Linked DNA regions of Parashewanella spongiae. The protein of the gene in region 1 interacts with the protein of each later gene in a pairwise test. Links are inferred from orthologs where the notes say so. Each region holds a gene or a part of one and is shown in the gene's direction. Other genes may lie near its edges.

Evidence for each region.
Region 2: the proteins of dnaQ (region 1) and dnaE interact in binary tests that used the Escherichia coli proteins (3 or more experiments, as listed by UniProt). The link is inferred for Parashewanella spongiae from one-to-one orthologs.

The regions. Positions count from the first base shown.
Region 1 is NZ_CP037952.1:2,432,664-2,444,693, forward strand. The notes cover bases 4,699-7,640. They hold dnaQ (DNA polymerase III subunit epsilon), read left to right. Parts: upstream 4,699-5,776; coding sequence 5,777-6,505; downstream 6,506-7,640. Other genes in these bases: E2I05_RS09350 (class I SAM-dependent methyltransferase), read left to right, coding at 4,699-4,994; rnhA (ribonuclease HI), read right to left, coding at 5,240-5,716; E2I05_RS09365 (TIGR03503 family protein), read left to right, coding at 6,513-7,640. Outside these bases: E2I05_RS09335 (AsmA family protein), read left to right, coding at 1-1,520; E2I05_RS09340 (lytic transglycosylase), read right to left, coding at 1,584-3,137; gloB (hydroxyacylglutathione hydrolase), read right to left, coding at 3,218-3,991; more of E2I05_RS09350, read left to right, coding at 4,272-4,698; more of E2I05_RS09365, read left to right, coding at 7,641-7,841; E2I05_RS09370 (nucleoside hydrolase), read right to left, coding at 7,898-8,839; E2I05_RS09375 (hypothetical protein), read right to left, coding at 9,300-9,518; E2I05_RS09380 (iron-containing redox enzyme family protein), read right to left, coding at 9,872-10,615; E2I05_RS09385 (HalD/BesD family halogenase), read right to left, coding at 10,690-11,430; E2I05_RS09390 (2OG-Fe dioxygenase family protein), read right to left, coding at 11,455-12,030. UniProt on the Escherichia coli protein: DNA polymerase III is a complex, multichain enzyme responsible for most of the replicative synthesis in bacteria. The epsilon subunit contain the editing function and is a proofreading 3'-5' exonuclease.
Region 2 is NZ_CP037952.1:4,022,899-4,036,044, reverse strand. Bases 2,217-6,274 are described here. They hold dnaE (DNA polymerase III subunit alpha), read left to right. Parts: upstream 2,217-2,600; coding sequence 2,601-6,074; downstream 6,075-6,274. Other genes in these bases: tilS (tRNA lysidine(34) synthetase TilS), read left to right, coding at 6,074-6,274; rnhB (ribonuclease HII), read left to right, coding at 2,217-2,540. Also shown: lpxA (acyl-ACP--UDP-N-acetylglucosamine O-acyltransferase), read left to right, coding at 1-496; lpxB (lipid-A-disaccharide synthase), read left to right, coding at 769-1,920; more of rnhB, read left to right, coding at 1,920-2,216; more of tilS, read left to right, coding at 6,275-7,468; diguanylate cyclase DgcS, read right to left, coding at 8,057-8,932; E2I05_RS16025 (patatin-like phospholipase family protein), read right to left, coding at 9,021-10,142; E2I05_RS16020 (ankyrin repeat domain-containing protein), read left to right, coding at 10,591-12,081; E2I05_RS16015 (proline--tRNA ligase), read right to left, coding at 12,122-13,146. UniProt on the Escherichia coli protein: DNA polymerase III is a complex, multichain enzyme responsible for most of the replicative synthesis in bacteria. This DNA polymerase also exhibits 3' to 5' exonuclease activity. The alpha chain is the DNA polymerase catalytic subunit.

The DNA.
Region 1 (12,030 bases):
TACTAAGTAAAGAAATAGAAGTGATTCGTTTAAAACTAGAGGGCATTGATGTCAACTTAGTAACTAGAGCCGATGGCAGTTCTAGCTTGGATGGCCTTTCTAGTAAGAGCAATAAAAGCACTAAATCTGATGCAAATGAATCAGCAAGTGAAAGCAATAATGAACTAAATAAGTTACACATAAATGGTATTGATATTAGCGATACAAAACTATCAATTATCAATGAAGCCAGTAATACTAAGCAAGTTGTTCAACTTAATGCCTTCTCAGTAACTGAATTTGATCTTGGAAAAGAAGCAACACTTCATTTTGATTTTAATGCTGATACTGGTGGCATTAAAGTTAACAGTGTTGGAAATAGTACCATTATTCTCGCTAAAGATTTTAATGACTTAACTTTGAAACAGTTTAAAGTTGAAACTGAAGTAGAAGGTGAGCCAATTCCAAATAAGCGAATTGTACATAATCTTGACTCCGATATTCATGTAAATCTAGCCAATAAAAAGGTTAATCTAACCTTAAATAATTTTAAGCTTGCAGATATTGTTGCTAAAGGTGAAGTTTATGCCGAATATGGAGGTAGAAAGCCATCCGTTAACGTTGAACTCGAATTTAATGACATTGATTTAACACCTTATATGCCTAAGTCTGTTGAAGATGATACAAGGAGTGATAATAAAATTGCAGTCAGCAAAAATGCTGATGATTCTGAGCCTGATTTATCTGTATTGAGCAGTGTTAACGCTAAGATAAATGTTACTATTAAGTCTATAAAAGCTAAAAATATTGAAACTTCCAACTGGGTGCTAAATACATCGCTAACCGATGGTTTGCTTAATTTGACTAAGCTTTCTGCAGATCTTTATGAAGGAAGTTTATTAGTAACTTCTAGTTTAGATGCTCGTAAGTCATTACCTCAATATGCATTTTCTAGCGAACTTTCCAATGTAAAAGTGCGCCCTTTACTCACTGCAGCTGCAGATCTTGATGTTTTAGCAGGTACGGCAGAGTTCCATGTAAAAGGCAGCGGACAGAGTTTAAGACCAAGTAAAATTAAAACGGCAATTAAAGCGAAAGGTAACTTAAGGTTTAGTGACGGTGCGCTTTATGGGGTTAATATACCGCTTATGGTTCGAAATGCTAAAGCAAAACTAACAGGTGGGGCAGGGCAGGAAGATACTGTACGAAAAACTGACTTTACATCCCTGAGTAGTGATTTTAATTTAGTAAATGGAATTTTCGGCTTAACTAATACTAAAATGATTTCACCGCTCATTAGAGTAAGTGGACAGGGTAATGTTAATTTAGTCACTGAAGCGTTGAATTATCGGCTCGAAACAGAAATTGTAGCAAGCCTTGAAGGTCAAAGCTCAGAGTTAAAAGAGTTGAGTGGCGTACCCATTCCTTTGCATATAAAAGGGACTATTACCGATCCTAAAGTTTCACTAGATACGAAAGCTTTGCTTAATAATAAGCTTGATAAAGAGAAAGATTCGTTATTTAAGAAATTTGGGTTTTAAAGTAAGAAAATTGTGAGTAGAAAAATGCCAGCGTGAAAACACTGGCATTTTTTTATGAATGGATTACGAAGAATACTTTTTTACGTCAACAAAGAGGCTTAATGTTTGTCCCGGCTGAATGTATTTAGATTCATCGAGATTATTCCATTTGAGAAGATCTTTTACTGTAACCTTAAACTTAGTTGCAATCCGCGCCAAAGAATCACCAGAACGAACTTTATAATTAACCGTTCGTATAACACTGTTTGACTTAGCTGATGATTTGTTTTGCCAAATAACCAGTTTTTTGCCGATTTGTAATCGATCTTTAGGCGCCATATTATTCCAGCGTGCTAAACTGGATGTCTTTACTTTATGATTTTTTGCTATTTCCCATAAAGAATCACCTGATTTGACGGTATAGTTCAATTTAGTGTTACCGCGACGGATCCCTTGTTTATGTTTTAGTCTTGCATTGGCGGTAAGAGTGTAGTGGCTAGCATCTTTTGCAGAGACAGGGATTAACAAATGCTTTCCAGCAATAATTGTATTTCCATCTAAGTTGTTTACGCTTTTAATTACTGAAGGAGTAGTGTGGAAGCGTTTAGCGACAACTCCTATGCTATCACCGGATTTAATTTTATATCGTTCCCATTTCACACGCTTCTTTGGGTCCGTTTCAGCGAGAGCAAGCTCAAAATCATCGGCGTTTTCGATAGGCAATACAATGTGGTGCGGCCCATTAGGGCCTGTCGCCCAGCGGTTAAAACCAGGGTTAAGTTTATAAAGAGCTTCAGTAGAAATACCAGCAAACTCTGCGGCTAACGCTAAATCGATTTGAGTATCTACTTTTATTACTTTTATTTGTGGCTCATTAGGAATAGGGAATAAATCAATACCATATTTTTCTGAATTTTTAATGACATCAGCTAAGGCTATTAACTGAGGTACATAGCGCTCTGTTTCAGTGGGTAAGTCTAAGGCCCAAAAATCAGTGCTTTTACCACGTCTCTTGTTATTTCTTACGGCTCTTAGTACGCGGCCTTCACCAGTGTTGTATGCCGCTATAGCATATGACCAGTTTTTATGGGTTTTTTTATAAAGGTATTCGAGCATATCAAGTGCTGCAATAGTTGCTGAGTAAACGTCTCTACGGCCGTCATACCACCAATTCATCTTTAAACCGAAATGTCTTGCCATTGGTGATGTAAATTGCCACAACCCCGATGCTGCTCCATGCGAATATGCAAAAGGATCAAAAGAACTCTCAACAATAGGAAGTAAGGCAAGCTCAAGAGGTAAATCTCGTTTCTCAATTTCTTCGACGATCATATGCATGAAAGGAAGGGCGCGTTTTGATACCCGCATTAAATGTTTTGGGTGTGTCAAATAGTATTTACGATATTGCTTGACTAACTTTTGATCCGTTACTGGTAGTTTCATTCCAAGACGAATACGTTCCCAAACATCAATGGGTGTTTTTGATTCTTCGATGTCATTTGTAACACTTGGTTCAGGCTCGATCAATAATTGAGTAGGCACAACCTCGGGAACAGACTGTTGAGGTATATTTGTAATGGTTTGGCAACCCGATAACACGATAATGCTGCTAGCTATAAGATAGTGCGTAACTCTCATATTTGTGCGCAATCCTTGAATAATTTATTTAGTACGTGACGAACATTTTTTGTACAAAGTTGGCAATTCTAATATATATTTTAAAAATTGTCTTTCCATTTCCTTAATTGTGCAAAATATTGAGTTTTATTTTCGAGTTTGTTTAGTGGGTACTCTCGACAAATTGTCTGTTGAATAAGTGGGTTATCACACCGTAAAAATGGATTTATTTTTAGCTCTTGTTTTATGGTCGAAGGTAACGTTATTTGATTTTGATTCCTTTGTTGCTTTACCCAATTAAAATATTCGGCTAGCTCTTTGTTTTCGGGATCAACATGTACAGCAAATTCCATATTACTTTGGGTATATTCATGCGCGCAGTACACCATAGTTTCAGGTGATAATTTGGTAATTTTAGACAATGAATCAGTCATTTGCTCAGGTGTACCTTCGAATATTCGCCCACAACCTCCACTGAACAATGTATCACCACAGAATAAGTGCCCCTCGATTAAATAGGCAATGTGATCGAGAGTATGGCCCGGAATTGAAAGCACTTCTGCAGTACTGTTAATATTCTTTATAAAAAGTTCGCCTTCAGATACAGGCTGCGTGATTTGTGGAATGTGACGAGAGAGAGGGCCATAGACTGGAATATCCAATCCGTGAGTATTTAATAGCTCAGTAATTCCACCAGTATGATCGGCATGGTGGTGAGTAATTAAAATTCCAGCAAGGCTCATTTGATGTTTTACTAAGTGTTGTGTAACGGCCTCGGCATCACCGGGATCAACAACAAAAGCATGCTTATTGTCTCTTGTTATGCACCAAATGTAATTGTCTTGAAAGGCGGGAATAGCTTTTATTGAGATCATAATAGGGTTTTATCATATATATCTTAATATACAACTTTACATAAATTGATAAAATATTGCATTGAATTCGGTAAGTAATGTCAGATTTGAGCTGTAAATTGACAGTCGAAATACCAGATATTTATTTTTGAAGCAAAAGGAGAGATAATAATTGTCTATTAGAATACCTTACTATCTCATTGGAAACCTTATAAATCGAAATCAAGTCGTGGCCTTTGTATGCTAAGAGCGAAGGTGCTAATCTACTAATGACAAAGGGATAGGTATCTGGGTAGTATTCATGAAACATAAACCAAAATCTTGGTCAGCAATACCAAATGGTGATGATGTTAAAAACGCATTGAATGAATCAATATCGAAAATGATGCCCAGCATGTTTGGCTATCATTTAGCAAAACTCGGTACCCTTGCAGCGGATTTTGATACTTCGGACTCACCAATCATTCATCAATTTAGTGTCAAAGAAGTTGAACCTTCGAATATTATTGCTGATTTTACACATTTGCCATTCGAAAAAAAATCTATTGATTGTGTTATTTCAGTTCTTCTTTTGGAGTTTGAACGAAATCCTTTTCGTATACTGCGCGAGATAAATAGAGTGCTTATTTCTGGAGGGCACCTTGTGATTGTTGGTTGCAATCCACTCAGTTCAATGGTTTTAGGGAAAATGCTTCCAAATAAAAAACAAAAATTCCCTTGGAGTGGACAGTTTTTTTCAGCGCATAGAGTGAAAGATTGGCTTGAAGTTTTAGGGTATCAAGTGCTTGAGGAAAAACGACTCGTTTATCATCCGTTGATAGGCAGGTATTGTGAGAACAGCCTTTGGCAAAGCTGGATGGAGTCATTACTGCCTTTTTCAGGTTCTTTTTATGTCATTAATGCCAAAAAAATTGAATGCCCGTTAACGCCATCAAGAGCTTGGAAAAGAAAACGAGCAAGGAATTGGTCGACAGCACCAACAGCCGGAAGAATCTCTGAGTTTAATTCAAAAGAAAGTGATTGAATTTTTTCAACGACTCATTGAGAGAATTCTGTTATCCTAAATAGATCGGTTGGGAGCATTCATATACGCAGAGAAAATTACTGATAGCAAGTATATGAATGTTCAGTACTCATCTGATGGGTGAATTCGGCTTGTTTGATTTTGTATTTAATATCAATAGCTTAAGGTTAAATTGTTCATTCAACCGATTTATTTAGGGTTATGCATATTATATCATTAATTACAGTAATTGGTATTAATAGAGCTTAAACACTTGCTTCATAAGCAGCATCGATTGCTGTAGGGTTTGCTTCAGCGGCTTCTCTTGCTAAGTCATCACATCGTTCATTCTCAGCATGACCTGCGTGACCTTTAACCCATTTCCAATCTATGGTGTGGATTTTTTGTGCTTCGTCCAAGCGCTTCCATAAGTCGACATTTTTAACTGGCGCTTTCGATGAAGTTTTCCAGTTATTTTTTTTCCAACCATGTATCCACTTTGTGATCCCTTGGCGCATATACTGGCTGTCACTTGTGAGTACAACATTGCATGGTTCTTTTAGTTCCTCAAGTGCTAATATTGGTGCTAAGAGCTCCATACGATTATTAGTGGTGCGTGCAAATCCTCCCTGCATTTCTTTTCGGTGAGATTTATAATTCATCACGATACCGTAGCCACCGGGTCCAGGGTTTCCAAGGCAAGATCCATCAGTAAATATATTAATGAGTTTGAGTTCGGACATCAAGTTGTTACCATAGTCAATAATTGTTAACGAGTATACAAAGATAGTAGTTTAAAGCCTATGAATATTGTTTCTTCAGCCAAACGTCAGATTATTTTAGATACAGAAACTACAGGTATGAACCAAAGTGGTGGCGGTGTTTATATTGGGCATCGAATCATTGAAGTAGGGTGTGTTGAAGTTGTTAACCGACGATTAACAGGTCGACATTTTCATGAATATATCAGACCTGATCAACTGATTGACGAAGAAGCAATTGGTGTTCACGGTATTACTAATGAGTTTGTAGCCGATAAACCAAGGTTTCATGAGATTGCTCCTCAGTTTTTAGAATTCATAAAAGGAGCTGAAATTGTCGCACATAATGCCAGCTTCGATATTTCATTTATGGATCATGAGTTTTCAATGCTGAAACCTAGTGGACCTATAACTGCAGATATTTGTTCGGTTGTTGATTCGCTCTCGATTGCTAAGTTTTTACACCCCGGACAAAAGAATAACCTTGATGCCCTATGTAAGCGTTACGGTATAGATAATTCTCGTCGTGAATTACACGGCGCACTGCTTGATGCCGAAATTCTTGCCGATGTGTATTTGCTGATGACCGGAGGGCAGACTAAATTCAATCTCAATAGTGATAAAGCAGGGCAACAGACAGGTAGTATACAAAGGCTGCCAGAAAACAGAGAAAAACTTAAAGTGGTCGCTGCAACAGCCGATGAAATAAGTGACCATGAGCAACGACTTGACTTAGTTGCTAAATCTGGAAATTGCATTTGGAGAGCTTAATTTTTTCATGATGAAAAATTGCGTAAAATCGATCATCTTATCTTTAGTGTTAATGCTCTCATTAAGCACCAATGCTGATGTACAGTCTTTTAAATTTGCAGGTGAACTCAAGAACCGTTTTCGAATCGATCATATGGTTTCTCACATAACCTTATTTGTACAAAGAGAGTACGGTTCTCCGCCTGTCATTGTTGTGCTTCCTGATGGTACTAAGTGGTATTCGTCGCGTCATCCGGAAGATGTAAAGTGGGTTGATGGTATGACTGGAGATATCATTTATATTCCAAATCCTGTTCCTGGACCATGGCAATTATTAGGGCGAGTTGTTGAGGGCTCAAATATTAATAAGGTGAGTAGCCTAAATATTGAGCTCGCACCGTTTCCACAGCCTATTTTTCAAGGTGAAAAATTAAAGGTTACCGCTCATTTTAATTCAGATGGCAACATAATGCGGTTACCAGGGCTCGATTATCTTGTGGATTGGACGGCTCGATTAAAGCGTGTTGATACTTCAACAACCCCTACATCAAGAAGTACAGTTCGCCATATTGGTACTTATAAAGATGATGGAAAACTACTCGATGAATACCCAGATGATGGTGTATTTACAAGCAATTTTAATCTTGATGTGGATGCTGGAGAATACATTTTCTCTGTAAAGGCTAAAAATGAAGTATTTGAAAGGACTGTATCAACACCAATTCATTTAACTGAGAACCCAATAAAAATCAATTTAGTTCCTCCTTTCGACATTAAAACTGGTAATTATCGTCTTGAAATATTTACGGATCCTGAACGTGTTAAATTGGAGGACACGCATATTGAATATGAGTTGTTTGGCCCTAATGGCTTTAAGGACAAAATATATTTAAACGACATTTTTATCTCAGAAATGGATATTTCTTTACCAAAAGTTAACAGCTTTGGTAACTATTTATTAAAAGGACAAGCGGTAACGACGACTGCTGAAGGCCGTGAGATTATTCTTTCACTTCCTGAAACTTCATTTCATTTGAAAGAGCCTGAAATAAAGGGGCCAACAGAAGCTGAACTTGCCATACAAGCAGCAAAAAAAGCTATTTTGGATGAGGAATTAGCTCAGAAAAAAATCGTAGCATGGACAATTAGCATTAACCTGTTTTTACTCATTGCAAGCCTTGGAGGCTTTATTTATTGGAGGAAGCGCCAAGTAATGATAAAAGCAATGAAAGTCGCTCAGCAGAATATTATTGATGAAGCAGTGAGAGAAGACGAAACTGATCATACACTACAAGCTGAAGATATTGATCTCACTATGCCTGACGATGAATCATCAGATAAACCTAATAGAGCTTAAGTGTTAAGTGCAACAAAGCTATTTTACAAGGCTTTGTTGCGCTTTCATTGAACGTGTTAAAACAAATCTTCTAGCCAATTTTTGACTGCCTTGACATTAACATTCACTGCAACATCAATAATAGGTTTGTTCTGCCAAGGGTTCACTCTATGGGTATAACCAGTATCGTGATGAAGCATAAGTTTTCCCATACATTCCCCTTCACAAATCACCCTAACTTGGCCGCTTTCCATTACAAACCACTCTGGATGAATGGCACAGGCAATTGCTGATGAATCATGGACATGGCATCCCTCCATAATGTATGAATCTTGATAAAAATTCATATAGAATTGGGTGATGACATTTAAAAATTTCCCCTTTTCGGGGAGTTTTTGTTCGAGTTTTTCAAAAAAGCTGTTTTTAACTCTGATTTGGTGAGTGACATCTAAACCTACAACACTTACGGGCCAGCCAGCGGTATAAACCTGATCTGCAGCATGAGGATCACAATAGACGTTTGCTTCAGCTGCTGCACTAACATTACCTGCAACATGCAAGTTTCCTCCCATTGTTATGACACGCTTAATTTTTTGAGCAATAGAAGCATCTAAAGCGAGTGCTAATGCTAAATTAGTGAGAGGGCCTAGTGCAATAATAGTGATTTCATTTGGAAATTGGTTTGTTGTATTGACAATAAACTGAGCGGCACTTATTGCCTCGGCTTGCTTTTTGGCTTTAGGTTGAGGAATGTTTCCTAATCCATTTTCTCCATGGACAAAAGCAGGATATTCCTTTGCTTGCATCGTTAATGGTCTGTGTGCTCCAGAATAAACAGGAATATCTTGCTCAAAAATTTCTAATATTCGCAATGCATTTTCAGTGGTTTGTTGAACTGAAGCATTACCGAATATAGTGGTTAGTGCAATTACATCAATCTCTGGGGCATTAAAGGCACAAGCTAATGCTAGGGCATCATCTATACCTGGATCTGTATCAATAATTATTTTGTTATTCATAGTGTGTTTCTTAAGGTGATTAAGGTAAATTAACTTGAATGTAGATATCAGTACGTGAAATTGGTCATATTATACTAATCCGCATTCATAATGATCGGTGATCGCTCAGCAAGAACGAAAGGCTTTCAGTACAAGGCGCAAATTTGTAATATTATTGGGATAATAGTAGTTGGGTAATAAAGTTTCATACTAATTAGCTCATAAAGGTATTTTGACAAGAAAAACGAGATAATACAGTATCATACCGAACGAAACACGTTTATGGACATAAACGAGTTTCGGTTTCAAAACAATATCAACAGATTACATTAGAAAAAGTATCTCTAAAACCAAATTGTGAACATCAAATTGCTGAAAGCAACGACTAGCCCTAAAAATATAACTTAGAACTTGCAACAGAAGTGTGCACAATAAGTTACAACAAGTTTGAGTTAAGGGTTATTGATACTTGCTATGTCAATTATTTACCGTACCTACGAATGGCAGAGACTTGACCATTTTCTAACTCAATAACATCCAGCACTTTTTTCCTATAACTAAATTCTGAGCCGTCAGAGTGTGAGCCTTTTGCCGAAAAAACCTGCTTAAGAGCAATTGAATTATGACCAATAATATGACTAATTATTTTTATCTTGCAGTCAGTATGAACACCTAAATAATGAGACGTTATTTTTCGCATTAAATTTTTACCATCAGGTTCTCTAAAATCATCGGGAGCATTTAAGAGGAAGGTCGAGTGGAACAGTCAAAATTACTCTAACCTGCCCCCTTGTTAGTATAGAAATTATGCTATATGAAAGCATTAGGGATGTCGCAGTTCAAATAATACCACTTTAAATTTCAACGCTTAATTTGTCATACCTGCGAACGCAGGTATCCAGCGACTTGTGCCCAAATTAACCAAAGACTCTGGACTCCTGCGTTCGCAGTAGTGACGATAAAATTGGTATACATTCTTCCGCCACGTCCCTTATGGAATAATTAAAATTCACATATCGAGTATATCTTTATTGATTCTTCCACAGCTCTTTATTAGGTCTTAGCAATTAACTCTCCCACTCCATCCCAAAAATCTTCAACTAGTTGAAGAAATTCATACACACCTAATTCAAACTCTTGTCGATACTTGTATTCATCCGAATCAACATATGGTGCAACGGCATTGAATATGCTATTGCTATGACCTACTTCAAGATTAATATGCAACTGCCAAAAATGCCGAACCGATTCATCATAACCCTGATTAATTAAACCGTCATTGAGCTTGCCGACCATTATAGTTGACATGGTTTCGTCAGCATAGAGTGCCCCTAAACTGCAAATAATCGGTGAGTCCGTGTAGAGTTTACGAATACCTTGATTAAGTCTGAGCGTGACATCTAGGGGCTTATAGTTTTCAATGTTTTCATAACTAATATCAATGTCTTCCATAAATTGTCTATACAGTGTGGAGTGAGTTGGATCACGACCCACTTCGTCTGTAACGTTAAATGAAATCTCTCGTAATATTCGCTCATCGGTAGTGTTGTTTGCCATGCCCGCAATATAGAAAGGTAAATAACGGAAGAAATAAAAGCATTCACAATACAGTCTCCTCTCTTGCGATTTTGTCAGCATATGGGTGCGGTAATGGTTAAGAAAAGGATGTTCAACTGCTCTGTTTTTGGCTATTTGGGCAAGAATATTATCCAAATAACTTTTGGTACTCAGTGCAATCTCTTTACGTTGTCGAATTCCTATTCCAGCTTTGTCAAATTTTTTTAATATATCATTCATAAAATACCCATTTAAGTCCAGTAAAAGGGGCTGCAACGCCACAACACAAAAACTCGTTTATGACGATTCAGCCCTTATTTTTGAATTGCCGCATTGACACTTTCGTCGTCCCACCAACGATCATCACCTTCTATGTCTTTTGTTAAGTCAGCATTACTCGCCCATGTCATATTAAGCATTATGCGGGTCATATCCTGTTGTAATGGAATGGTGCGGTGTAAGGTACTATCTGCTTTCAGAAAGTACACATCTCCTGAGCCAAAATAATAGGTATTAATAGGGTTCTCACAGAGGTAGTTAAAAATTCGTGGCTTTTGCTTATTCCAGCTCGTGTGCGGCACACACTGCAACAACCCTCCAACTTCAATTGCCGGTGCTTGTAACACCCAAATAAGTGCATACCGAAAATCGCCCCAATGCCAACCATGGGTGTCACCAGCCTTTTCATGCCGAGAAATCAAAAACTCTTCATCTTTTTTCGGACAATGACACAAGGTTTCTCCCGCGATATCCTCAAGCATAGGTCGAAGCGCATCATTGAAATACAGAAAGGGAATACGATCGCCATGATTAGCAATGTTTTCACTGGTGACTACAGACATTGAACGTGGACTAAAATCGGTTGTTGCCAAGTGTAAATCCCGTCGTTCAGCAAAATTACTCAATAACTCTTTGGCTTCATTGAGAACTAGACTACACAATGACTCAGAAATTAATTCCGTAACTTTAACAACGCCATAACGACTAAAATGATGAGAAAAATCGCGCAGTTCTTTCTTATTTACATTTATGTAAACTTCAGCATTTTTATTCATAATATAGTACCTACCGTATTAGGACTAGCTAACCGGAACATCAGTCAGTCCTTTCTGACTAATAGTAACAACTAAGATATCTCTGTAACCTAGTTCGTCATTGAGGTGCATGACAGGCGTTGTGTAGTGATAAAGCACATTGTCTTTTACTAACACAATTTCACCTTCCAGTAATATTTTTTTAAAAACTTGTTTTGAATCATCCTGTTTGCCTACATACAAACTCGTTATACCCCCAACAATGTTATGTCGGGCAATACAGCAAAGCAGCACATATTCATAACCATCTTGATGTTTCCCCTCAGGTACAGTAATCGATTCTTGTCCTTTCATTGTGAGGGCTCTATGTTGGTGAAGGGTGTAAACAGCACTCGACGGAGAGTGAGTTATACCGGCAGCTAACTTTAGTAAATCCGAACAGGCTGAGTGAGATGTTAGACATTCATTAATGGGTGGGTAATCACGCACTATATTCCCTGCCACCGAATTGAAGTACTGCGTTTGAATATAGCCTTGATGTGGCAATATCGTCACCTTGTCATCAATGACAGTGAATCGACTAATCGCTTTAAATCGATCTCCAGGGTAATAAATATCACG
Region 2 (13,146 bases), 1.6 Mb from region 1 along the record:
CCATCGCGGTACAGTACAAGATAACAGTGAGACGAAAATTGGTTCGAACAACCTATTTATGAATTATGTACATATCGCGCATGATTGTGTTGTGGGTGATAATGTTATTTTAGCGAATAATGCCTCAATTGCTGGTCATGTTCATGTTGGTGATTTTGTTATTCTAGGTGGTATGACTGGTGTGCATCAATTTGTGCATATTGGTGACCATGCATTTGCAGCAGGTGCTTCTTTGATTTTACAAGATGTTCCTCCTTTTGTTATGGCTGCAGGACAGCCTGCAGTGCCTAGAGGTTTAAATCGCGAAGGATTAAAGCGCAGAGGTTTCTCTATCGAAAGCCAGAATGCAGTTAGACGCGCTTATAAAAAATTGTATCGCAGTAGTCTGACAATTGAAGAAGCCGTTGCTGAGTTGCAAGATGACGCGAAAGCCTATTCAGAAGTTAAAATGATGCTTGATTTTGCTACAAACTCAAGTCGTGGCATTATTCGATAACAGTGTTTGTTAGGAAAGTTGCGGAAGAAAGTATACCGATGAGTTCTCGTCACTCCAGCACAGGCTGGAAACGAAGTAACGACAGTTTTGAATGTCGGTAGTCTAGTGCCTTTACTTTTTTCTATAAAAGTCACTGGATACCAGCCTTCGCTGGTATGACAACGATTGGTACTTTCTAAATCGCTAGATCCCTTACAACTTATCCATGTTAAACAAGGCCTCATTGAGGCCTTGTTTGTTATTAACCAATTTTTAGCTTTTAAGAAGACATTATGGCCTCAAAACGTGTTCCTATTTTCGCATTGGTAGCTGGTGAAGTCTCAGGTGATATTTTGGGTGCAGGCTTAGTTAAAGCACTGCAAAAAAAATATCCTGACGCTCGATTTGTTGGGATCGGTGGGCCACGAATGGAAGCTTTAGGGTTTGAGTCTTACTTTTCAATGGATGAGTTGTCGGTCATGGGTTTGGTTGAAGTGTTATCACGGTTACCAAGACTGATAACAGTACGCCGAGAATTAATAGCAAAAATTACCGAAATTAATCCCGACTGTTTTATTGGGATCGATGCACCTGATTTTAATATTGGGCTTGAGCTAAAATTAAAGCGTCTAAACATCAAAACGGTTCATTACGTTAGTCCATCAGTATGGGCGTGGCGACCAAAACGAATTTTCAAAATTGCTGCAGCCACTGACATGGTGTTATCTCTATTGCCTTTCGAAAAGGCATTTTATGACCAACATAATGTGCCTTGCACATTTGTCGGGCATACCTTAGCTGACGATATCCCAATGCAAAGTGATAAGGCTACTGCAAGAGATGCTTTAGGGGTAGCTCACCAATCTGAGTATTTAGCTATTTTACCAGGCTCAAGAGGTGGGGAACTGAAACAACTTGCACAACCATTTTTAGAAGCGGCTAACGAACTTAAACAGAAATATCCAGACTTAAAGTTTATTACGCCTTTAGTTAATGAGGCTCGAAAAAAGCAGTTCACTGAAGCATTAAAACAATATGCTCCCGATCTAGAAATTGAGCTAGTCATTGGGAAGTCTCGCACGGTTATGGCAGCTGCTGACTGCATTTTATTAGCATCTGGAACTGCTACATTAGAAGCCATGTTAGTCAAACGTCCTATGGTTGTTGCTTATCGGGTGAGTCCAGTAACATACTCGATAGCAAAGCGAATGATGAAAATTAGCCATTTTTCATTGCCGAATCTGCTCTCTGGGGAAGCAATTATTCCTGAGTTAATTCAGGCCGATTGTACGCCACAAAATATATCTACAGCCGTTTCAAAGCAATTAAATGATGACTTTTCTCCACTATTCGAGCGCTTTACTGAAATCCATAAAACGCTTGCTTGCAATGCAAGTCAATGTGCCGCTCAAGCAGTTTCAGTGTTGATTAAGAGTAGAAAATAATGGCAGTTTTTAAAAATATTACCCTAGAACAGGTTAATGATATTTGCAGCATACAACATGCGGGTGTTGATGAAGTTGGTAGAGGGCCACTCGTAGGTGATGTGGTCACCGCAGCTGTGATTTTGGATCCTAATAACCCAATTGAAGGCTTAAATGATTCAAAAAAACTTTCAGAAAAAAAGCGTGATGCATTGTTTGCGCAAATAATAGAAAAGGCGCTCTGTGTGAGTGTGGGGCGGGCAAGCCCAGCAGAAATCGATGAAATCAATATCTTGCATGCCACTATGCTGGCCATGCAACGCGCAGTAGCTGGTTTGAAACCTATCCCTGAAGTTGTTTTGGTCGATGGTAATCGAGTGCCTGAGTTAAGTATGACGGCCCATGCAATTGTGAAAGGTGATGGTGTTATCCCTGCTATAAGCGCAGCATCTATTGTTGCAAAGGTGGTACGGGATAAAGAAATGCATGAGCTTGATAAACTGCACCCGCAGTATGGTTTCGCAGCCCATAAAGGTTATCCAACAAAAGCTCACCTTGCCGCCCTGCAAGAGTTCGGGGTTTTGCCTGAATATCGTCGTAGTTTTAAACCTGTAAAAGTGCTAATTTCTGGCTCGAATTGAGCGAGTCTGTTAGGCTAAATCAATATCTCTTTTCATTTTATTAAGAAACCAAAAGTCATTATGTCTGAACCCCGTTTTGTGCATCTTCGAGTCCACAGTGATTTCTCCATGTCTGATGGTGTGGCAAAAGTTAAACCTATACTGTCGCGTGCTGCCGAGCTGAAAATGCCAGCGATAGCATTAACGGATCAGAATAATTTTTGTGGGCTTGTAAAGTTTTACGGTGCTTGCCATTCGAGCGGTATAAAACCAATCATAGGCGCTGATTTTTGGATGCAATCCAAAGAATCTGACGATTTAAGTAGTTTAACTGTTATTGCAATGAATAATGACGGCTACCAGAATTTAACTCAGCTTATTAGCCAAGCTTATTTACGAGGTGAGATTGCAGGAAAGACCGTTATCGATAAAGAATGGTTGCCGAAATATAATGAAGGGTTATTGTTGCTATCTGGTGGAAAAGACGGTGATTTAGGGCAAGCGTTGCTGAAAGGGAATGCGCCTCAAGCTCAAGAGCTCACAGATTTTTATCAGACCCATTTTACCGATCGCTATTATGTCGAGCTATTACGCACAGGACGAGCAGACGAAGAACGTTATTTACACATGGCAGTCGAACACGCGATGCAAAACAACTTACCAGTCGTCGCAACAAACCAAGTAGTATTCTTGCACGCCGATGACTTTGATTCCCACGAGATCCGAGTCGCGATTCACGATGGTTTTACACTTGCTGATAATCGTCGACCTAAAAAGTATAGCTCACAACAGTACTTGCGATCAGAAGAAGAGATGTGTGAGATATTCAGTGATATTCCTGAAGCACTACAAAATAGTGTTGAAATCAGTAAACGTTGCAATGTAACGGTTCGTTTAGATGAGTACTTCTTGCCAAACTTCCCTACAGGTGACATGTCGATCGAAGATTTCCTTGTCGATGTATCCGAAAAAGGATTAGAAGAACGTTTACAGTTCTTGTTTCCTGATGAAACAGAAAGAGCTGAAAAACGGGGTGAATACGACAAGCGACTTGACGTTGAGCTTAACGTTATTAACGAAATGGGCTTCCCCGGTTATTTCTTGATTGTGATGGAGTTTATTCAATGGGGTAAAGATAACGATATCCCTGTCGGACCGGGTCGCGGTTCAGGTGCGGGTTCGTTAGTCGCATATGCGTTAAAAATTACCGACTTAGATCCACTTGAATTCGATTTACTGTTTGAGCGATTCTTGAACCCTGAGCGTGTTTCAATGCCGGATTTCGACGTCGATTTTTGTATGGATAGGCGAGATGAAGTGATCGATCATGTTGCTGAACTTTATGGTCGTGATGCCGTATCTCAAATCATTACATTCGGTACTATGGCTGCTAAAGCGGTAATTCGAGATGTTGGTCGTGTACTTGGGCATCCGTACGGATTTGTTGACCGAATATCAAAAATGATCCCTCCTGAGCCGGGCATGACATTAGCCAAAGCTTTTGAAGCCGAGCCCGCTTTACCAGAAGCCTATGAAGCCGATGAAGATGTAAAAGATCTGATTGATATGTGCCGCCGCCTTGAAGGTGTCACTCGAAATGCAGGTAAACATGCTGGAGGGGTGGTGATTGCCCCAACTAAGATTACTGATTTTTCCCCACTTTACTGTGATGCTGAAGGGCTTAACCCAGTTACTCAGTTTGATAAAAATGACGTAGAAACGGCAGGGCTTGTTAAGTTCGATTTCTTGGGATTACGAACACTCACCATTGTCGATTGGGCACTGCAAATGGTGAATGCAACTCAAGCGAAGAAAGGGCTTGAGCCAATTCGAATTGAATCAATTCCTCTTGATGACCCCGCCTCATTCAAGCTATTGCAGCGTTACGAAACCACAGCGGTATTCCAGCTCGAATCACGTGGTATGAAAGATCTTATTAAGCGTCTTCAACCAGACAGTTTTGAAGATATGATTGCGCTTGTTGCCTTATTCCGTCCAGGACCTTTGCAATCAGGCATGGTAGACAACTTCATTGAGCGTAAACATGGCCGTGAAGAAGTTTCGTATCCAGACGCGCAATGGCAACATGAATCATTAAAAGATCTGCTTGAGCCGACATACGGTATTATTTTGTATCAAGAGCAGGTTATGCAGATTGCTCAGGTTTTATCAGGTTATACCCTAGGTGGAGCGGATATGCTTCGTCGAGCTATGGGTAAAAAGAAGCCTGAAGAAATGGCAAAACAACGGAGTATTTTTAAAGAAGGTGCGAACAATAATGGTATCGATGGTGAACTGTCGATGAAAATTTTTGATTTGGTTGAAAAGTTTGCGGGATATGGATTCAATAAATCCCATTCAGCCGCTTATGCATTGGTTTCGTATCAAACGCTTTGGTTAAAAACCCATTATCCATCACAGTTTATGGCGGCAGTAATGTCTGCGGATATGGATAATACCGATAAGATTGTTACTCTCGTTGATGAATGTGAACGCATGGGACTGCCATTAATTCCACCAGACGTGAACAGAGGTCAGTTTAAGTTCACGGTTGATGACGAATTTAATATTATTTATGGCATTGGTGCAATTAAAGGCGTGGGTGAAGGCCCTGTTGAATCAATACTCGAAGCCAGAAAGTCAGGGCCATTTATCGATTTATTTGATTTTTGTGCCAGAGTTGATCTTAAAAAACTGAACAAACGAGTCATTGAAAAACTCGTTTCCGCTGGTGCCTTGGACACTCTAGGCCCCCATCGAGCATCAATGATGGCAACATTACCTCAAGCGATTTTAGCAGCAGCACAGCATGCGAAAGCAGAATCAACTGGCCAAAATGACATGTTTGGTCTGCTTAATACCGATCCTAATGATGCGAAACAGCAATTTGTTGATTGTACACCTTGGCCAGACAAAGTGTGGCTAGAAGGTGAGCGAGATACTCTCGGTTTATATTTAACTGGGCACCCAATCAATCAATACCTGAAAGAATTAAAGTATTACACCAATGGTCGTTTGAAAGATACGCACCCTACAGGGCGCAGTAAAACAGTTAAAATAGCAGGTTTGGTTGTTGCTTCAAGGGTGATGATGACTAAACGAGGCTCTAAAATGGGCTTGGTAACACTGGATGATAAAAGTGGTCGCTTAGAAGTTATGCTATTTACCGAAGCTTATGAAAAATTTAATCATTTGATTGAAAAAGATCGAGTCATTATCTGCGAAGGTGAAGTTAGCGTTGATGACTTTTCTGGCGGAAACAGAATGACAGCGAGAAACATCATCGATATTAGTGAAGCACGTGGTCATTTTTCAAAAGGATTAGAAATAGATATCGAAAGCACTCAGATTGATCAATCTGTTTTAGAATCATTCCAACAAACATTATTGCCTTGGAAAGAAGCAGGTAAAACCCCTGTATTGATTAACTATCGCTTAGAAGATGCCAAAGGCCAATTTCAATTAGGTGATGATTGGCAAGTTAACCCGACAGATGATTTATTACTGGCGCTACAAAGCTTGATAGGGCCAGACAAAGTAAGAATGTTGTTCTAATGCCTAATACAGCTAACATTGCACAATCTATTTTACATAGCATCAAAGAGTTATCTGAGGCAAGTTGTCAGCGGCTAATAATCGCTTACAGCGGTGGAATTGATTCAGAAGTGCTCGCACATGCGGTTAGTGAATTAACAAGAGTACAGGCTCATCTCAGTGCGGTATTGATTCATATTCATCATGGACTCAGTCCAGATGCGGATGATTGGGTTAAACATTGTGAATCTCGTGCATTAGCCTATAATTTGCCTCTTATAGTAAAAAAAGTAGCGGTTAAACAAGGTGCAAGATTAAGTATTGAGTCCGAAGCACGCCGGGCAAGGTATCAAGCATTATTGAGTGAGATGAAGTTAGGAGACGTGTTATTTACAGCTCATCATCAAGATGATCAGTTAGAAACGTTATTGCTAGCCCTAAAGCGTGGTCAAGGCCCCAAGGGACTAGCGAGTATGGGCGTGACTCAGCCATTAGATAATGGGCTACTTCAACTGAGACCATTATTAGATATTTCTCGAATTGAAATCGAACAATATGCAAAACAGTATGGGCTTTCTAACATTGAAGATGACAGTAACCAAGATGTGAGATTTGACCGAAATTTTCTCCGCTTAAATGTCATCCCACAGTTGAAACAACGCTGGCCTGCTATTGCAACAACCGCGTGCCGTAGTGCTGAGCTTTGTAGAGAACAACAATCTTTGCTTGATGAAGTTTCTGAACAAAAATTATTAGCACATATACAAGCATCGCCGTTTGCGAAATATGTACTTAATATTAATAGCTTCGGTTTATTACCCTATGCGTGGCAAAGGCAATTGTTTCGTACATTCTTAAGCAAACTCGATTTGCCAAACTTATCAAAAATACAATTAGATGAAACTTTAGAGCAGTTACAAACTGCCAAAGCTGGCGCTAAAGTCGAGATCAAAGCTTCAGGCGTTATAGTTCGCCGATTTAATCACCAAGTTTATGCTCATGACTATCCACAAGAATTAATTAAGCCCGATGACATTGAGGCGGTTAATTTACTTGAACTATTGGCGAAGTCTGAACGTGTAGAGCTGAAAGTGAATTCGTTAAACACGCTTATTGTTGAGAAAACAATGACAGATGAAAGTGATCCGTTAACTCAATTACGGTTACCGAAATTAAATGAGGTAGTGTCAATACGATTTGGTGTAGCAGGAAGTACATTGTGTAAGCCTACTTTTCGGGATAAATCGCGATCACTAAAAAAATTGTGGCAAGAGTTACAAGTTCCACCTTGGGAAAGGAGTAGAGTCCCACTTCTTTTTTATAATGAGCAGCTTGTTTGTGCGATTGGTTATTGGGTGGATAAAGTCGCACAAGCAGATGTAGAAAGTCAGTCAATCTATGTGCGACAGAATTAAATTTTTTATTTCATATCACCTACGAAATTCCTTCACAGATGCCTATTCTAGCTTATTTTCGTACTTTACCTTGGATAGTTTAATCTTCAGCGTTATACCAATTACAGAAACTAAATCTAGAAACATCAGTTGACTGCGTTCTCAAGCGTAGAAAAAATGGCTGATATTAAGGTGTAGCTTGCAGCAAGTAGTTATTCTACTTGCAAAAGTTATAACGCAGATAGCCGCCATTTTAGCAAGCTTGTGAGCGTAGAGCATTTCACTCATTAGGGATGTCGCAGTTCAAATAATACCAATTTAAATTTCAACGCTTAATTTGTCATACCTGCGAACGCAGGTATCCAGCGACTTGTGCCCAAATTAACCAAAGACTCTGGACTCCTGCGTTCGCAGGAGTGACGATAAAATTGGTATACATTCTTCCGCCACGTCCCTTAGGTGAAAAACATGATAATAAAATCATCGTATTGCTCAAACAGTTACTCGTATACTCAGCGTTCAACTGATGTTTTTAGGTTGAACGGTTATTTTAAGTTAATTTTTTTTGCTTCTTTATTTTTGAACTGTGGATAATAAAACTAACAAGCCTTATGCCACTTTAAAATTATTTTTCCCACTTAACTTTGCGCTATAAAGTGCTTTATCAGCCATCTCGTAGAGTTGTTTGCTAGTTTGTTTTGTAGTTAATTGAGCGATTCCAATACTGGATTGTGCGTCGAATTGCTGCAGCAGAGGACTGTCATTAATTTCCATAATGATTCTTTGAGACAGCTTTTCAGCAGCAATAGAATCACCATGAACAATAACGACAAACTCATCGCCACCTATTCTAAACGCTTGATCAGCATTGCGGGTTGTTTTTGTAAGCAAAGCACCAAACTCACTTAAAATGGTATCACCGAGTTGATGACCAAAACGGTCATTGAGTGATTTAAAGTTATCGAGATCTAAAATCAATAAAGAGATATCTTCGTTGGCACGTTGGAAACGCGCAATAGCCGACTCTAGCATTTGTTGATAATAACGGCGGTTTCCTAAAGATGTCAGTGCATCGAACATGGCTTTTTTTGACATATCAGCGAAGTTCATCGCATTTTCTAGTGCTTGCGGTAATAACTCTTCAATCTGTTTTAATAGGGATAATTGCTGCGGTGATAAGTTATCACTTAAGCGGTAGTGTATCTCGCTGGATTGCTGATTGAGCGGTAAAAAACACTTAAAGCCTTTGCCTTGACCAATTCCCCAAATGAAGTGGTGATTAGCAAGTTGTAATTGCACACCGATAATCGGCAAATGTTGGCCTAATATTTTGCCGTAATTGGCAAAAACTGTCCTAGGCTCAAGGCTTGAATGCAGAGACTGTATGATGTGAATAAGATCTGTCGATAGGGTACTTCTGCCATGAGGCTGAGAAGTGAGTGTAAAGCTATCTGATTGGTAACCAACTGCTAAACCAAAATCCATTACAGTATCTCTGAACTAAAACGTAATAATATTGACTACTTAATACAGTTTTTATGCCAAAACGTTTTAAAAGAAAAAATCTAATAATTTATCGAGATAAGAATTTATTGATCACTGTTAATTGAGACATTGCATCATTGTAACCGAGCTCAATTAAGGCGTTTGTATAGGCTTTTTCGAATAGTAAGTATGAAATGATACTGGATTCGGTTCGTTGATTGATCCCAAAGACTCGCAATAAACTACGTATAGCAAAAGGCATGTGGTAATAGTAGGTTGCGGCTATTTCACCTAAATCTTGACTGGGTTTAATAACCAGCGTTTCAATTGCTCTTAAAGCGTATTCTTTTCGGTGGTTTTCTGGAACTAAGCTAATTGTACTATTGACCCTTTGTAACCGTTCAAGATCACTATTGAGGGTGTCTGAAAATATTGTGTCTAATAGGTGTCCAGCAATGGATGCCGCTGAGGGGTGGTGACGAGATAGTGGATTTGTTGGTTTTGTTTCACAATCTAAGTTAATCACCAAAATTTTATCCGCACCCAAATGAATTGGACTTGAAAGTGGTGCGAGTTGATGTACAGAGCCATCACCAAAATATTGGCGGTTTAACTTTACCGAGGGGAATACGAGTGGAATCGCTGAACTTGCCAATAAGTGAGAAGTATAAAGCTGGCTTCGCACTCCTTTTCGCCTTGCTCTTGACCAATTGTTAATGCTTTCTTTGGCTTGAAAGAACGTTATCGATTTTGAATCATCATAACAAGATGCATCGATACTTAAAGCGGTTAAGTTTCCATGTGCAATATTATTATCAATCCGATTAAAATCCATCACCTTATCAAGTAACTGTTTTAAAGGTTCGTTATCTAATAAACAGCCAGAATCAGGATTTATAGTGTTTGCTTGTAATCCTTTTAGAGCCATTTCAGCTAAATGTTTGAGTACGCCCGAGACAGAGCTTTTATAAACTTGTTCAGTTTGAAAGTTACCCCAGACGTAGTTGAGTTTTTTTACTGCTAAATGAAAACAGCCTGCATGCGTTGCCAATGAAGTTGCATTGACGGCTCCTGCTGAGGTACCACAAAGTACATCGAATGGGATGCCGTGATTTCGAGGGTAATTTTGAACTATGGCTTTGAGCACACCGACTTGATAAGCCGCTCTTGCCCCACCACCACCTAAAACTAAAGCTGTCTTTCCCGTCAAATTAACTCCGTTATATGCGGTAACCCAACACTATATTATGAAAAGAATATGGGATACATAATGTTTGTTGTAGTTATACCAATTACAGTAATTAAATGCTCAACTCAGAGCTGTGTATGTGCTCAAAGTGCAATCGAAATTGATGAAGACATAGTTGCTCTACGTCAAGACAATTTTGAGAAGTAATTTGAGCACATACAAGCTCCCGAAGGGCAAGGCTAAAGGGTTCCATTACTGCGTTGAACGCCAGCTTTGTATGGCGGCCGTAGGGAATATAGTACTTCGAGCTTGTGCCTTGCACTGAAACCCTTTAGCTCTTGCTGACTGAGGGATTAATTACCGTAATTGGTATTATTCCTAGGCTAACAATAATTCATTTAATATTTATCATTAAGCATAGTGACCTTTATTATAATAAAGATAATATTTTTTGTATAAATGAGAACGTATGTCTTCTATATCATTTAATTGTACAAATCTTTTTTCGACATCTCCTGAATATAAGGAATTGACTACAAGTGATGTGCTAACTAGGGTAGTTCGTAAAGTAGCTTCAACAACACAGGCCGGTTCAACAGAATCTCCTAGTACTGGTTTAACATTTATTTTCAAACTCCGGAGTCAATCTTCAGGCATTAGTATTGTTAAAGTTCACTACACAGCAGTGCCTGTTAGGAATGAGGGAATAAGTTTTGCTTTCAAATCGATAGTGAAGTTTCATAAGAGCAGTTTTGATACGCCCTATGTAGAATTAACAGGCCGAGACAACGAAGTTAAGTCTTTACGTAAAAATACTGACTTACTATTAGGACGGTTAAATAAAAGTGATGATTTCTTGAAGGCCGTAGCTCGTGGAGAAGTTTCAAAAGTCCGAAAAAATATCAAAGATGGTGTTGATTTAAATTGTCGACAAAGTCTGCCTAATAGCTGCACGGCATTTGAAATTGCAGCTGCAAAAGATGATTTAGCCATGATAGAGCTGCTGATTGGATCAGGCGCTGAAGTCGGTGAATCTCATGTTCTTTCTAGCAGAGCGTTAAGGCTAGCTGCGAAACATGGAAAACTGCAGTTGGTTAGAACTTTACTCGTAAAAGGAGCTAAGCCTTCATTAGCCTCTGAAGATGGTAAATCTGCACTTTATTTAGCAATCGAAAGTGGTCACTCCGTCGTTGCTAATGAATTAGTCTTGAAAGGCGCTGATTATGCTGAAAAAGACTCAAAAAATCATAGAGTCCTACATTTTGCCGCTAAAAAAGGAAATGTCGAAGTGGCAACTTGTTTACTTGAGAAATGTCCTCCTGAGCTTAGAGAAGTATTTTTGAATTTAGAAGACTCAAGTGGAAATCGCCCGATTGATTATGCCGCTATTTCAGGAAGTGCAAAATTGGTTCAAAAACTTTCTTGTGTATCTACAAAACATAATCATCAAAATTCAGAAGGTGATAATCTGTTGCATCTCGCGGCAAGAAACGGACATAGCGGGCTATGCAGAGCCCTTTTTGATGAAGGCTTTAGTATAGCGACTAGGAATCACGCAGGTAAAACAGCGCTTAAATTATCAATGGAATGTGGTAATGTCAGCTGCAGTGCGGAATTGCAAGCAATCGCAGCTGAACAAGGTTTGTTACATGCAGACGATAAATACTATGTAAACGGAAGTACTTCTTCAGAAAGCAATTGGAAGAAAAAAACTGATTTTGATAGCGGTGCAAGCAAGAATAGTAAGGAAGTAAAATGTGCTTCATTTGATGGCAGACTTGTAGAAGATGTTGATAAAGATGGTGCAAAGATTGTTAAAACTGTCTGGGAAGAGTTTGAAACGATAACATTTGCTGAAAATCGTTCAGTAAGTTCGGGCGCTGCTACAGAGGAACCTAAAGTGGGTAAGCTTGAATTTAAGTCACCAAACTTCACCAGACGTAAATTGCAAGTAATATAACGCACAAAGCTAACTAAGCGCGTTATATTTGAATGGATATTTAAAGTGCTACCGACTTAATAAAATCTACAACTTCATTCATTGGAATATCTTGCTTTTCACCACTTTGTCTATTTTTATACTCAAGTACACCAGCATCGATATTGCGGTCGCCGATAACAATCGTATGGGGCACGCCAACGAGTTCCATATCGGCAAACATAACGCCAGGGCGCTCTTTACGATCGTCAAACATGACTTCAATGCCTGTATCGGTAAAGGTTTTATACAGTTCTTCTGCAAGTTCTTTCACGCGATGAGATTTATGCATGTTCATCGGTAAAATTCCAACTTTGAACGGTGCAATTGCCTTAGGCCAAATAATGCCACGGTCATCGTGATTTTGTTCGATTGCCGCAGCTACAATACGGCTTACACCCACACCGTAACAACCCATTAATAAAGTTTTAGCTTTGCCATTCACATCAAGAACATTAGCATTCATCGCCTCAGAATACTTAGTGCCCAACTGGAATATATGACCAACTTCAATACCACGAGCCATAGCATAGGTGCCTTGACCTTCTGGTGCGGCTTCCCCCTCAACCACGTTACGAATGTCTACTGCACGTGCTTCAGGTAAGTCACGCCCCCAATTAATGCCAAAATAATGCTTATTATCTGTATTAGCGCCAGCAGAAAAATCACTCATTACTTTTACACTGTTATCGACGATAACAGGCATATCTAATCCAACAGGGCCTAAAGAGCCTGGGCCTGCACCAATGACAGCACGAATTTCTTCGTCACTAGCAAAAGTCAGTGGTGATTGAACAAGCTCAAGTTTTTCAGCTTTAATTTCATTTAATTCGTGATCGCCACGAATAATTAAAGCGACAAAAGGCTTTTCTTCAGTCGCACCTTTAACGATTAAGGTTTTTACTGTGTTTGTGATAGCTATGTCAAACTGCGCTACCAATTCAGCAATTGTTTTAGCATTAGGTGTATCAATAAGGGTCATTTCTTGAGTGGCGTCAGCACGTGACTGAGTTGGTTTAGGGGCTTCAGCTCGCTCTATATTGGCGG